DNA from 3 places in the Hymenobacter agri genome. Region 3 is predicted to be linked to each of the others. Evidence: riboswitches for the same ligand, from Rfam matches in the RefSeq annotation. Region 3 holds a riboswitch; each other region holds the start of a gene.

Region 1 (4,056 bases), on a different contig from region 3:
TCGAGCGGGCCAGTGCTGCCATAGCACGAGCCCAGCACGTTGGCGCACACAATGAACCACTCGGCCGGGTCGTAGTAGCAGCCCGGCCCTACCAGGCCCGGCCACCAGGCCAGCACGTCGGCGTTGGCCGTGAGGGCGTGGCACACCCACACCACGTTGTCGCGGTCTTCGTTCAGCTGGCCCCAGGTCTGGTAAGCCACGTGGGCTCCAGTCAGGGTTTCGCCGCTTTCCAGCGTCAGGTCGGGTAGTTCAAATAGTTGGCTAGTCATTATCTGTTTCAATAGCTCAGTTTCAGCGCCAGCGAACCGGCCGGGCTCATGGATTCTCACCCCCATTTCGCTACCCATCACGGAAGCGGCACCCGCCCGGCGCGCTGGCGCTGAAATTGAGTTGTTCTGATTGAGCTGTGGTTTTTCGTTTTTGGGTCTCTGCTCCCGGCTACCGGTATTTCACTTCACCTAAACCCGGCGGCCAGCAGCGAAGAGCCCAAAACGAAACCCACCGCTCCCTATACCTCCAGCGGCTGGGCGTGCTCCAATTCGGGCTCGCCCACCTCTTCGCCCTCGGTAGGCTGGCTAGCCGTATTGCCAATGGCGTCGAAGGCGGCCTGCAAATCGGCTTTGATGTCGTCGAAATGCTCAATCCCCACGCTCAGGCGAAGCGACGTCGGCGTTACGCCCGAGGCCAACTGCTCTTCCTCGCTCAGTTGCTGGTGCGTGGTGGCCGAGGGCTGGATGATGAGCGTCTTGGCGTCGCCCACGTTGGCCAGGTGGCTGATGAGCTTCAGGTTATCAATAAATTGCGTAGCCGTTTCCTTCGTGCCCTTAATGCGGAACGAGAGCACGCCGCCGAAGCCGCGCTTCAGGTATTTGTTGGCGATGGCGTAGTAGGGGCTGCTGGGCAGGCCGGGGTAGTTCACGCTTTCCACCTGCGGATGCTGTTCGAGCCAGGTGGCCACTTTCAGGGCGTTTTCCACGGTGCGGTCCACGCGCAGGCTCAGGGTTTCGAGGCCGATGAGCAGCTGCCAGGAGTTGAACGGGCTAATGGCCGGGCCGAAGTCGCGCAGCCCTTCCACCCGCGCCCGGATGATGAAGGCGATGTTGCCAAACGGCCCGTTCTTGCCAAATACATCGTTGAAAATCAGGCCATGGTAGCCGTCGCTCGGCTCGGTAAACTGCGGAAATTTGCCGTTGCCAAAGTCGTAGGTGCCGCCGTCCACAATCACGCCGCCCACGCTGGTGCCGTGCCCGCCAATCCACTTCGTGGCCGACTCCACCACGATGTTGGCGCCGTGCTCCAGCGGCCGGAACAGGTAGCCGCCCGCGCCGAAGGTATTGTCCACTACCAGCGGCAAGTCGTGCTTTTTGGCGATGACCGCAATGGCCTCAAAATCGGGAATGCTGAAGCTCGGGTTGCCAATAGTTTCGAGGTAGATAGCTTTGGTTTTCTCGTCGATGTACTGCTCGAACGAGGCCGGGTTGTCGCCATCAGCGAAGCGAACCTCAATACCCAACCGCCTGAATGCCACCTTGAACTGGTTGTAGGTACCGCCGTAGAGGTAGGCCGTGCTCACAAAGTTGTCGCCGGCCTGCAGAATGTTGTTCAGGGCGATGAACTGCGCCGCCTGGCCCGAGCCGGTAGCCAGGGCCGCCACGCCACCTTCGAGGGCCGCCACGCGCTGCTCAAACACGTCGGTGGTGGGGTTCATCAGGCGGGTGTAGATGTTGCCGAACTCCTTCAGGGCAAACAGGTTGGCGCCGTGCTCGGCGCTCTTGAACACGTAGCTGGTGGTTTGGAACAGGGGCACGGCGCGGGCCCCGGTAGTGGGGTCGGGCTGCTGGCCGGCGTGGAGTTGGAGAGTTTCGAAGTGTTGGGGCTGAACAGACATGATGAGGGTGCGCTTGACGCGTTGAAAAACCGGAATGACAATTGAAAAAAGTGCGCTGCGAGCCTGAAAAGCCGTTTTTAGCGCCAAAACTCCCCGAAATAGCCCGTGCTGCCGGCGTGGCCCAAACCCACCGCGAAGGCCCGAAAAGGCGCGCGGCAGACCCGCGGGGCCACCAAAAAATCCAGAAGAGTTGGGGGGAGGGTTCTAAGCCGAAATCAGCTTAGCAACAACACGGGCAGCAACAGCACATTCGCATTCGCCCGTTGGGCAATGCCACATTCCGGCCAGCCGCCGAAACGAAGAAACCCGACCCTACGGCGCGCAAAGCAGCCGGAGCAGTCGGGAGGAGAAAAGCAGATTTTGCGGGATTTTCCATGGCACTCGAATCATCTGTCCCGGTGCGGCCGAAGCTGCGGCGGGTAGGAATTGGCACCTTTCGTTGAGCGAAGGTTGCCAGTGGGTCACGGAGCCTAGTCTCTCGCCACTTCTGTATAAAACTTGAAAACTGCCCACCGTTAGCGGGGAGTACCTGTTGGGTATCGCAAAGGTAGGAGCGAATTTTTGAGAATGGCAAGCGGTGCGGCGAAAATATTTTTTTCGGTAAGCCAAATCGCCTGTCATCCTGAGCGCAGCGAAGGACCTTATCACGTCTGCACGAATTGCGCTAGCGTGACAAGGTCCTTCGCTGCGCTCAGGATGACAGATTTTTCTGCAAGGGCAGAAACGCAAAAAAGCCACCCTGAAACAGAGTGGCTTTTCTCACCTTTTTTCTGCAAAAAAGTACCTAGAGACTAGGTAGGGTTAACACCTGACCAACTTCGATGTGGTCGGGGTTACTGCCGATGGTGGCCTTGTTGGCCTCATATATCTGGTGCCACTTGGCGGCGTCGCCGTAGTGGTTTTTAGCAATTTTTGAGAGGGAATCTCCACTGACAACAGTATACGTGTCGCCGGAAGTTTCCGGTTTGGCGGCGTTGCCGAAAAAATCGGTGGCGCCACCGGCGGGCTTGGCAGCGGGTTCAACGGGTTTTTGTTCGCCTTTGTCGCTGATGAAATCAAAGAGTCCCATGGGATTTACAAAGTTAGAGGTTGCGAATGATTTCACCGGAAAAACCTTGCGGTTGGGCCGGCCGGGTTGCTATACGGGCGGTCCAAACTGGGGTTACAGCGCCAACTCTTTTCTTTTGGCACCGTAAGCCGACGAGTTCGCCGTGCGCGGGCTTTCACTTTCATTCTTTCACCTTCACTCACAAGTGCTCATGAAACTCCAGTCCCTCTTTTCGCTCCGCTATTTCGCCAGCCTGCTGGTGCTCGTGTCGCTGTTTGCCGCTTCGTGCAGCAACGACAAAGGCAAGGTTGAAGGCGTAAACATGCTGTACGGCACCGACAGCAAGGTGTGGAAAACCGCCAAGGAAACCGACACCGCCGGCGACAAAGTGAAGCAGACCGACGCACAAAAGCAGCAGGAGCTCCATGTGTTTGCCAATGGCAACTACACCATGACGGATGGTGCCGCCGGCGCCATTTCGGGTAAATACACGTTCGACCAGGCCGCCAAAACCATCACCTTTAGCCCCGAAGGCAAGCCCGCCAGCACTTTCGCCGTCGAAACCCTGACCGACGACAAGCTGACGCTGAAATCGGCCGATGGCGCGTCGTTGATGCTGGAAAAAGAATAAGCCGCATTCACGCTGCCCCAAAAGCCCCGAACCCGCGTGGTTCGGGGCTTTTTTGTGTTTTCGCCCGGGCTATTGCTTGGCGTTAGCAGCAAAACGCCAGTAATTTGCCGCCGCTTTCCGGGCTGCCGAATGCGGCCTTTCCACCTTTTTCTGCTTTTCATGTTTGTTGATTTTAAGGCGGCGGCCCTGACGGGAGCGCTGCTATTGGCTGGCGCGTTGGCCCACGGCCAAGCCCCCACTCCCCTGCCCACCCACGCGGTGCGCAGCATTGCCCCAACCGATACCGATTTTCGGGACCTGGAATTTCTAAAAGCCGAAATCGGTCCGGCGCGGGTGGTGATGCTGGGCGAGCCCACCCACGGCGAGGGCAACGTATTCGAGGCCAAAATCCGGCTGCTGCGCTTTCTGCGCGAGCAGATGGGCTTCACGACGGTAGCGTTCGAGAGTGGTTTTTACGACCTGCACAAGGCCCAGCAGGCGCTGGAGACA
Region 2 (4,056 bases), on a different contig from region 3:
GCGGCCGAAGTGGCCGTGCTACGCGCCCCGCGCCTAGCCGTGGTGAGCACCGGCGACGAGCTGGTGGGCATCGGCGCCACGCCTCTGCCCCACCAGATTCGGCGCTCCAATGTGTATGCGCTGCAGGCACTTTTTGCCCAGGCGGGGGCCGAAGTGTCGCTGTTTCATCTTTCCGATAATGTGGAAGAGCTGCGCGACGGCCTCACTAAAATCCTTGGTGCCGGCTTCGATGCCGTGGTGCTGAGCGGTGCCGTGAGCAAGGGCCGCGCCGACCATCTGCCGGGCCTGCTGCGCGAGCTGCACGTGGAGGAAATATTTCACCAAGTGCAGCAGCGGCCGGGCAAGCCGTTGTGGTTTGGGGCGCGGGCGGGCGGGCCGGTGGTGTTCGGATTGCCGGGCAACCCGGTGTCCACGTTCATCACGGCCTGCCGCTACGTGCGGCCTTGGCTGGCCGCCGTGCAACAGCCCGCCAACACCAGCACTGCGTTGGCCGTGGCCGAAGCTCCGCAGCCGGCCGTGCTCACCGTCGATATTAACTTCAAGCCGGCTCTCACCCACTTCGTGCCCGTGCGCCTGACCGTGGACGCCGAAGGCCGCCGTCTGGCCACGCCCCTGCCCGTGGGCGGCTCGGGCGACATGCTGGGGCTGGTGGGGGCCACCGCGTTTCTGGAGCTGCCGCCCGAGCCGGCCGTATTTGCGGCGGGTAGCGTGTGGCCGGCGTGGGCACTGTAATTTTTTTGGAACCTCGGCCGTAGCAGGCCGTATGAGCAAGGGAGTCGCAGCGTCGGCGACTGTAACGGATGGAGCCCGGCGCATTGGCTCCCATCTACTTTTTCCACGTTGCTTTTTACGCCCATGCCGAATAAGAAAACGAGCACCGCCAAGAAAGACCCCTGCTGGAAAGGCTACGAACAGGAGGGCACGAAGAAAAAGGACGGCAAAACCGTTCCGAACTGCATCAAGAAAGACTAGCTTTCATCGCTACAATTTCCCCACAGGCCCCGTTTTGCGCCATTTAGCGGCGTGAAACGGGGCCTTGCTACGTCCACCGGAGCGGGTAGCGCTTTTCCGGGGTTGACGCGTATCTTTGCCTGAGCTGCTATCCAGAAAGACCGAGGGACCGGGCCCGATGACGTCTTGGCAACCTACCGCGAGTAGGTGCCAACTCCCGTTTCACCGCCGTTTTTGGTGAAAGAAGATGACAGCCGGAACTGTGCGCCTGCGCACGGGTTTCTTTCTGGATACGCGCTTTTGTAGCTATTCGACCCAGAAAAGAAATGCCCACTGCCACTCTCGCCGCCCCCTCCCCGCTTCCCGAGCTGCTCCGCCAGCGCCTGCTGATTCTCGACGGTGCCATGGGCACCATGATTCAACGCCACCCGCTCACGGAGGAGGATTTTCGCGGCACCCGCTTCGCCGACCACCCCAAACCCCTGCGCGGCAACAACGACCTGCTGAGCATCACCCGGCCCGACATCATCAAAGGCATTCACGCCGAATACTTTGCCGCCGGAGCCGATATGGTGGAAACCAACACCTTCAGCGGCACTACCATCGCGCAGGCCGACTACGGCTTAGAGCATGTGGTGTACGAGCTGAACTACGAGTCGGCCCGCTTAGCCCGCGAGGCGGCCGACGAGTATAGCACGCCTGAGCGGCCGCGCTTCGTGGCCGGCGCGGTGGGCCCCACCAACCGCACCGCCTCGCTCTCGCCCGATGTGAACCGCCCCGGCTTCCGCGCCGTGACCTTCGATGAGTTGGCCACCGCCTACTTAGAGCAAGTGCGCGGTCTCGTGGACGGCGGCGTGGATACGCTGCTCATTGAAACCATCTTCGACACGCTGAATGCCAAAGCAGCCCTCTACGCCGTGCAGAAGTTCTTCGACGAAGGCGGCCGGGTGGTGCCCGTTATGATTTCGGGTACCATCACCGACGCCTCGGGCCGCACCCTGAGCGGCCAGACGGTGGAGGCATTCTGGAACAGCATCCGCCACCTGCCCTTGCTGAGCGTGGGCCTGAACTGCGCCCTCGGCGCCGACCAGCTCCGCCAGTACGTGCAAGAGCTGAGTCGTATTTCCGACGTGCACATCTCGGCCTACCCCAACGCCGGTCTGCCCAACGCCTTCGGTGGCTACGACGAGTCGGCCCAGGAATTTGCTGCGCTGGTGGAGGAGTACCTAAAAGAAGGCATTGTGACGGTGGTGGGCGGCTGCTGCGGCACCACGCCCCAGCACATCGCCGAATTGAGCAAGCTGGCCGAGAAGTACCAGCCCCGCCAGCTTCCGTCCGAACTCACGCCCTCCACTCGCCTGAGCGGCCTTGAGCCGTTCACCATCAGAGAGGAAAGCCTGTTCGTGAACGTGGGCGAGCGCTGCAACGTGACCGGCTCGCGTGCCTTCGCCCGCCTCATCCGCACCGGCGCGTATGAGGAGGCGCTGGCCGTGGCCCGCCTGCAAGTGGAGGAAGGCGCGCAGGTGCTCGACATCAACATGGACGAGGGCATGCTCGATTCGGAGCAGGTGATGACCACCTTCCTGCACCTCATTGCCTCGGAGCCCGACATTGCGCGGGTGCCGGTGATGATTGACTCCTCGAAGTGGAGCGTGCTGGAAGCCGGCCTGAAATGCGTGCAGGGCAAGAGCATCGTGAACTCGATTTCGCTGAAAGAGGGCGAAGCCGCCTTCCGCGAGCGGGCCCACACGGTGCGCCAGTACGGCGCCGCCGTAGTAGTAATGGCCTTCGACGAGCAGGGCCAAGCCGACTCCTTAGAGCGCCGCATCGAAATCTGCCAGCGCAGCTACGACATTCTGACGAAGGAAGTAGGCTTCGACCCGGCCGACATCATCTTCGACCCCAACATCCTGACCGTAGGCACGGGCATGGACGAGCACCGCAACTACGCGCTCGACTTCATCGAAGCCGTGCGCTGGATTAAGGTCAACCTGCCCGGCGCGCTCACCAGCGGCGGCATTAGCAACATCAGCTTCTCGTTCCGCGGCAACGACGTGGTGCGCGAGGCCATGCACACGGCCTTCCTCTACCACGCCATCAAAGCGGGTTTGGATATGGGCATCGTGAACCCCGGCCAGCTTGGCGTGTACGACGAAATCGAGCCCCGCCTGCTGGAGCTGGTGGAAGACGTGCTGCTCAACCGCCGCGCCGATGCCACCGAGCGCCTCGTGGAGTTTGCCGATACCGTCAAGCAAAAGGATAAAGCCGAGGTGAAGGCCGACGAATGGCGCAGCCTGCCGGTGCAGGAGCGCCTGGCGCACGCGCTGGTGAAGGGCCTCACCGAGTTTATTGACGAAGACACCGAGGCCGCCCGCCAGGAGCTGGCCCGGCCCCTCGACGTGATTGAGGGCCCGCTGATGGCCGGCATGAACGTGGTGGGCGACCTGTTCGGGGCCGGTAAAATGTTCCTGCCGCAGGTGGTGAAGTCGGCCCGCGTGATGAAAAAGGCCGTGGCTTATTTGCAGCCTTACCTGGAGGCCGAAAAGCAAGGCTCGGACCGCCAGACGGCCGGTAAAATCCTGATGGCCACCGTGAAGGGCGACGTGCACGACATCGGCAAGAACATCGTGGGCGTGGTGCTGGCCTGCAACAACTTCGATATCGTGGACCTCGGTGTGATGGTACCGCTGGAAAAGATTCTGGACGAAGCCCAGAAGCAGCAAGTAGATGTTATCGGCCTCTCCGGCCTCATCACGCCTTCGCTCGACGAAATGGTATACGTGGCCCAGGCCATGGAAAAGCGTGGCATGAAGACTCCGCTGCTCATCGGCGGCGCCACTACCTCGCGCCTGCACACGGCCGTGAAAATCGCGCCGTCGTACAGCGGCCCCGTGGTACACGTGAATGACGCTTCGCGCTCGGTGGGCGTGGCCGCCGGCCTGCTCGGCTCGGGCGAGCGCGCCTACGCCCAGACGGTGGCCGACGACTACGCCGCCCTGCGCGCCGACTACGCCAGCCGCCAGCGCGAAAAAAACTACCTTCCCATCGAAGCCGCCCGCGAAAACGGCTTCAAATCGGACTGGAACACGGTTTCCATCACCAAGC
Region 3 (4,056 bases):
TGGGCGAGCGGCTGACGGTGCGCGGGGCCGTGGGCCGGGCCATTCGGGCGGCCAACTTCACCGAGCAGTATTACTCGTCCATCCGGCCGGGCACGGTGCCCAATGGCTTCAACGTGGGCAACCCCAACCTGAGCGCCGAGCGCACTTGGAGCTACGAAGGCGGCCTCGACTTCCAGCCCCTGCCGGCCCTCACATTGCGCGGCACCTACTTCAACCGCTATGGCCGCAACCTGATTGACTACGTGGGCCAGCCCGGCGCGCTGGTGATTGAAAAAACCGGCCTCGCCAACCTGAACCCCGCCAACACCTACCGCCTGGCCGAAAACCTGTTTGCCGTGAGCACCCAGGGCTTCGAGCTGGAAGCTAGCACCCGCGCCCAGCTCACGCCCGGCCTGCGCCTCGACGGCACCGTGGGCTACACCTACACCCACCTAAACGTAGACGGCAACATCACGTCGCAGTACCTGAGTAACGTGGCCCTGCAGCTCATCAGCGGCAATGTGAGCCTGGTGCACCGCCGCTTCACGGCCAGCCTGGGCGGGGTGTATAAGCAGCGCGCCGGCCAGAAGACTACCCCCAGCGCCACCATCAACGATGCCGTGCTCACGCCCGATTACGTGGTCATCAACGGCCGGCTCGATGTGGCGCTGCTGCCCGAGCGCCTGTGGGTGGTGGGCCAGGCCCAGAACCTGTTCGACGCGAAATATTCCGACCTGCTGGGTGCCCAGATGCCCGGCCGCTGGCTGATGGCCGGCGTGCGCGTGGCGCTGCGGAAGTAGGGTCGGGGCCGCGCCGCCGGAGTGGCTGGCAACGAACAAAGAGGGACGTCATGCCGAGCGCAGCCGAGGCATCTCGCGTGTGGTAGTAATCAAATTACTTCCGCGGTAGAGATGCTTCGACTGCGCTCAGCATGACGTTCTTTTTTCTGGTTACTACTGCACGCGAGATGCCTCGGCTGCGCTCGGCATGACGTGCTTTTTTTCTGGCAGAACCCAATGAAGGCCCATTCGGCCCTACCTTTGCCCCATCAATTCCTCCTCCCGGATGGATTGTTTTTATACAGAGGCGCTGAGAGACAGGCTCAACGACGCGCCGGCAACCACCCGCAACCGCGGACCGGTGCCAATTCCTGACCATATAAAAACAACTGCCATGCCCGCTGTTCCTGCTGCCTCGCTTGCTTTTTCTGGTGTTGCTCGTGCCCGTTTCTCAACGATGGGCCGGATGCTGACGGGCTGTTGTTGCTGTTGCTAGCGGGCACTCGCGCCGCGTAGCCGAACGGCTGCGGCCGGCGCACTTTCATTTCCTTTTTACGGGTTTTTTGCTTGCGGCACGGCCGCTCCGGGTGGGGCGGTGGCGTGGCGCGTATTTATCGGATTATGTTGAAAAAATCATTGGAGCTGCTTCGGGCCGAAGCGGCGGAAACGGGGGCGAACACCCTCAAACGCAGCCTGAACGGCGTGAGCCTGATTGCCATTGGCATCGGGGTGATTATCGGGGCGGGGCTGTTCTCGCTCACCGGCATTGCGGCGGCCAACAATGCCGGGCCGGCCGTCACGCTCTCCTTCGTGGTGGCGGCGGTGGGCTGCGCCTTCTCGGCCCTTTGCTACGCCGAGTTTGCGGCGCTGGTGCCCGTTTCGGGCTCGGCCTATACGTATTCGTACGCCACGATGGGGGAGCTGTTTGCCTGGATTATTGGCTGGGACTTGGTGCTCGAATACTCGGTGGGCGCGGCCACGGTGGCCATCAGCTGGTCGCAGTACCTCATCAAATTCCTCGGAAAATACGGCCTGCACATCCCGGCGCGGCTGGTAATGTCGCCCTTCGAAAGCGCCAAGCTGGCCGACGGCAGCACCGTGAGCGGCTACGTGAACGTGCCGGCCATGCTCATCGTGCTGGCCATTACGGCCATCGTGACGCGCGGCACCAAGGGCTCGGCCTGGTTCAATGCGCTGGTGGTGGCGCTGAAGGTGGCCGTGGTGCTGGTGTTCATCGCCCTGGGGTGGCAGTACATCGACCCCGCCAACTACCAACCCTACATCCCGGCCAACACCGGCACTTTCGGCGAGTTTGGGCTGAGCGGGATTCTGCGCGGGGCGGGCGTGATTTTCTTCGTCTTCATCGGCTTCGACATCGTGGCCACGATGGCCCAGGAAACCAAAAACCCGCAGCGCAACATGCCCATTGGCATTCTGGGCTCGCTGGCGGTGTGCACGGTGCTGTTTGTGTTGTTCGGGCACGTGCTCACGGGCCTGGCCAACTACACCGAGTTCAAGAACAACGCCGCGCCGGTAGCCGTGGCCATCGAGAAAACGCCCTACGCGTGGCTGTCGTCGGCCGTGATATTGGCCATTCTGGTGGGCTACACGTCGGTGATTTTGGTCGATTTGCTGGGGCAGTCGCGGGTATTTTTCTCGATGTCGAAGGACGGGCTGCTGCCGCCGGTGTTCTCGCGCCTGCACCCCACCTTCAACACGCCGGCGCAGTCGACGCTGCTGCTCGGCACCTTCATCGCGCTGTTTGCGGGCTTCGTGCCCATCTCGGTGGTGGGCGAGATGACGAGCATCGGCACGCTGCTGGCCTTTGTGATGGTGTGCCTCGGCGTGATGATTATGCGCAAAACCAACCCCGACGCGCCCCGCTCGTTCCGCACGCCGTGGGTGCCGGTGGTACCCATTCTGGGCATTGTGGTGTGCCTCGTGATGATGGCCTCGCTGCCCTGGGAAACCTGGCTGCGCCTCATCGTGTGGCTGGCGCTGGGCATGGCCATCTACTTCGGCTACGGAAAGAAGAACAGCAAGCTGCGGCTGGCGCAGGAGAAAGCTGAACTTCCACACTAAAAATTTCACTGCGCACACTGCAGGAAATCAATGCTACCAATTCAATGTGTCGTCAGTCCGTTCGCATCCAGCTCCTCACGGTCGCGCACGCGGCCGAGGTCACCTTCTAAATCAACCTCATCGGCGACAGTTGTCTCAGCCGTGACGGGTAGGGCTGAGGCCAGTGGGCGCTGCTTGTACACATCCACGGCTCCGTTGCGGTCGAGTAGCTCGCGGGCGTGGTCGGCTTCTTCGGTAGTAGTCGTGTCGACGGTGATGACGGCGTGCTCGGGGCCGGTGGCGGCAATGTGGGCTTGGGCATCATCGACCTGCGTGCCGCTGAAAATACCGCTGAAAAACCGCGTCACGGCGTCCTGAAATGTTTCGCGGGGCGTTTCCACGTCAATCTGGTGCTCGGCCTGCAGGGTATCGCGGGAGGCGAGCTGCACGGCGGGGGCGGCAAAGCCGGCCGCATGTAGCTGCGCCACGGCAAACTCGGCTTCGGAAGCGCTGGTGAATAAACCGACGACGGTGCGGGGCATACGGAAGGGGAAAAGGTGTCTGAGTGTCTACGGCGGGCCTGGCAGGCGGTTGTGCCGGTGCCGGGCTGCCGCCGCCGGAGATTGCCTACCTTTTGCGCACTTTTCATTCGAAAGCCGCGCCTACATGGACCAGTCTCAACTAGCCGCCCGCTGGCATCGCCTCACCACGCCGCTTGTGCCCGATGCCGCCCGCCGCGAGGCCGAATGGCAGCGCCTGGCCGCCGCCTACCAGGCGCCCAGCCGTCACTACCACAACCTGCAGCACATCGAAAACCTGCTGAATAGGGTAGCGGCAGCCCCCTTGCGCGACCCGGTGGTGGTGCAGCTGGCCGTCTGGTTTCACGACGCGGTGTACGACGCCCGCCGGTCCGACAACGAAGCCCGCAGCGCCGCCGAGGCGCTGGCTTTTCTGCGGGGCTCGCTGCTGGAGCCTGCCCGGCAGCAGCGTGTGGCGTTCCTCATCGGGCGCACCGCCGACCACATCCAGCCCCAGCCGTCGCACGATACCGACCTGCTCTACTTTCTCGATGCCGACCTGAGCATCCTCGGGGCCCCGGCCGCCGGGTACTGGGCCTACGCCCGGCAGGTGCGGCAGGAGTACCGGCATGTGCCAACGCTGCTCTATCGCCCCGGGCGCCGCAAGGTGCTGGCAAAGATGCTGGCCGCACCAGTGCTCTTTCAAACGCCGGCCCTGC

Evidence for each region. A riboswitch is a leader RNA that binds a small molecule or an ion and turns the genes downstream of it on or off. The one in region 3 is predicted to bind S-adenosylmethionine.
Region 1: it holds a riboswitch for S-adenosylmethionine, as region 3 does, so the genes downstream of both, ACYVDE_RS11310 (O-acetylhomoserine aminocarboxypropyltransferase/cysteine synthase family protein) here and ACYVDE_RS14770 (amino acid permease) in region 3, are expected to answer to the same signal.
Region 2: it holds a riboswitch for S-adenosylmethionine, as region 3 does, so the genes downstream of both, metH (methionine synthase) here and ACYVDE_RS14770 (amino acid permease) in region 3, are expected to answer to the same signal.

Annotation. Positions count from the first base shown of each region.
Region 1 is NZ_BAAGZM010000196.1:1,732-5,787, forward strand. Features, by position in the region: gene metX (homoserine O-acetyltransferase family protein) at 1-269, opposite strand, end outside; gene ACYVDE_RS11310 (O-acetylhomoserine aminocarboxypropyltransferase/cysteine synthase family protein) at 509-1,888, opposite strand; SAM riboswitch class I at 2,272-2,386, opposite strand; gene ACYVDE_RS11315 (LysM peptidoglycan-binding domain-containing protein) at 2,673-2,993, opposite strand; gene ACYVDE_RS11320 (hypothetical protein) at 3,148-3,567, shown strand; partial or broken gene ACYVDE_RS11325 (erythromycin esterase family protein) at 3,727-4,056, shown strand, end outside.
Region 2 is NZ_BAAGZM010000168.1:3,639-7,694, reverse strand. Features, by position in the region: partial or broken gene ACYVDE_RS10385 (molybdopterin-binding protein) at 1-732, shown strand; SAM riboswitch class I at 1,097-1,205, shown strand; gene metH (methionine synthase) at 1,278-4,056, shown strand, end outside.
Region 3 is NZ_BAAGZM010000323.1:681-4,736, reverse strand. Features, by position in the region: partial or broken gene ACYVDE_RS14775 (TonB-dependent receptor domain-containing protein) at 1-779, shown strand, start outside; SAM riboswitch class I at 1,053-1,144, shown strand; gene ACYVDE_RS14770 (amino acid permease) at 1,380-2,840, shown strand; gene ACYVDE_RS14765 (hypothetical protein) at 2,882-3,361, opposite strand; gene ACYVDE_RS14760 (HD domain-containing protein) at 3,486-4,056, shown strand, end outside.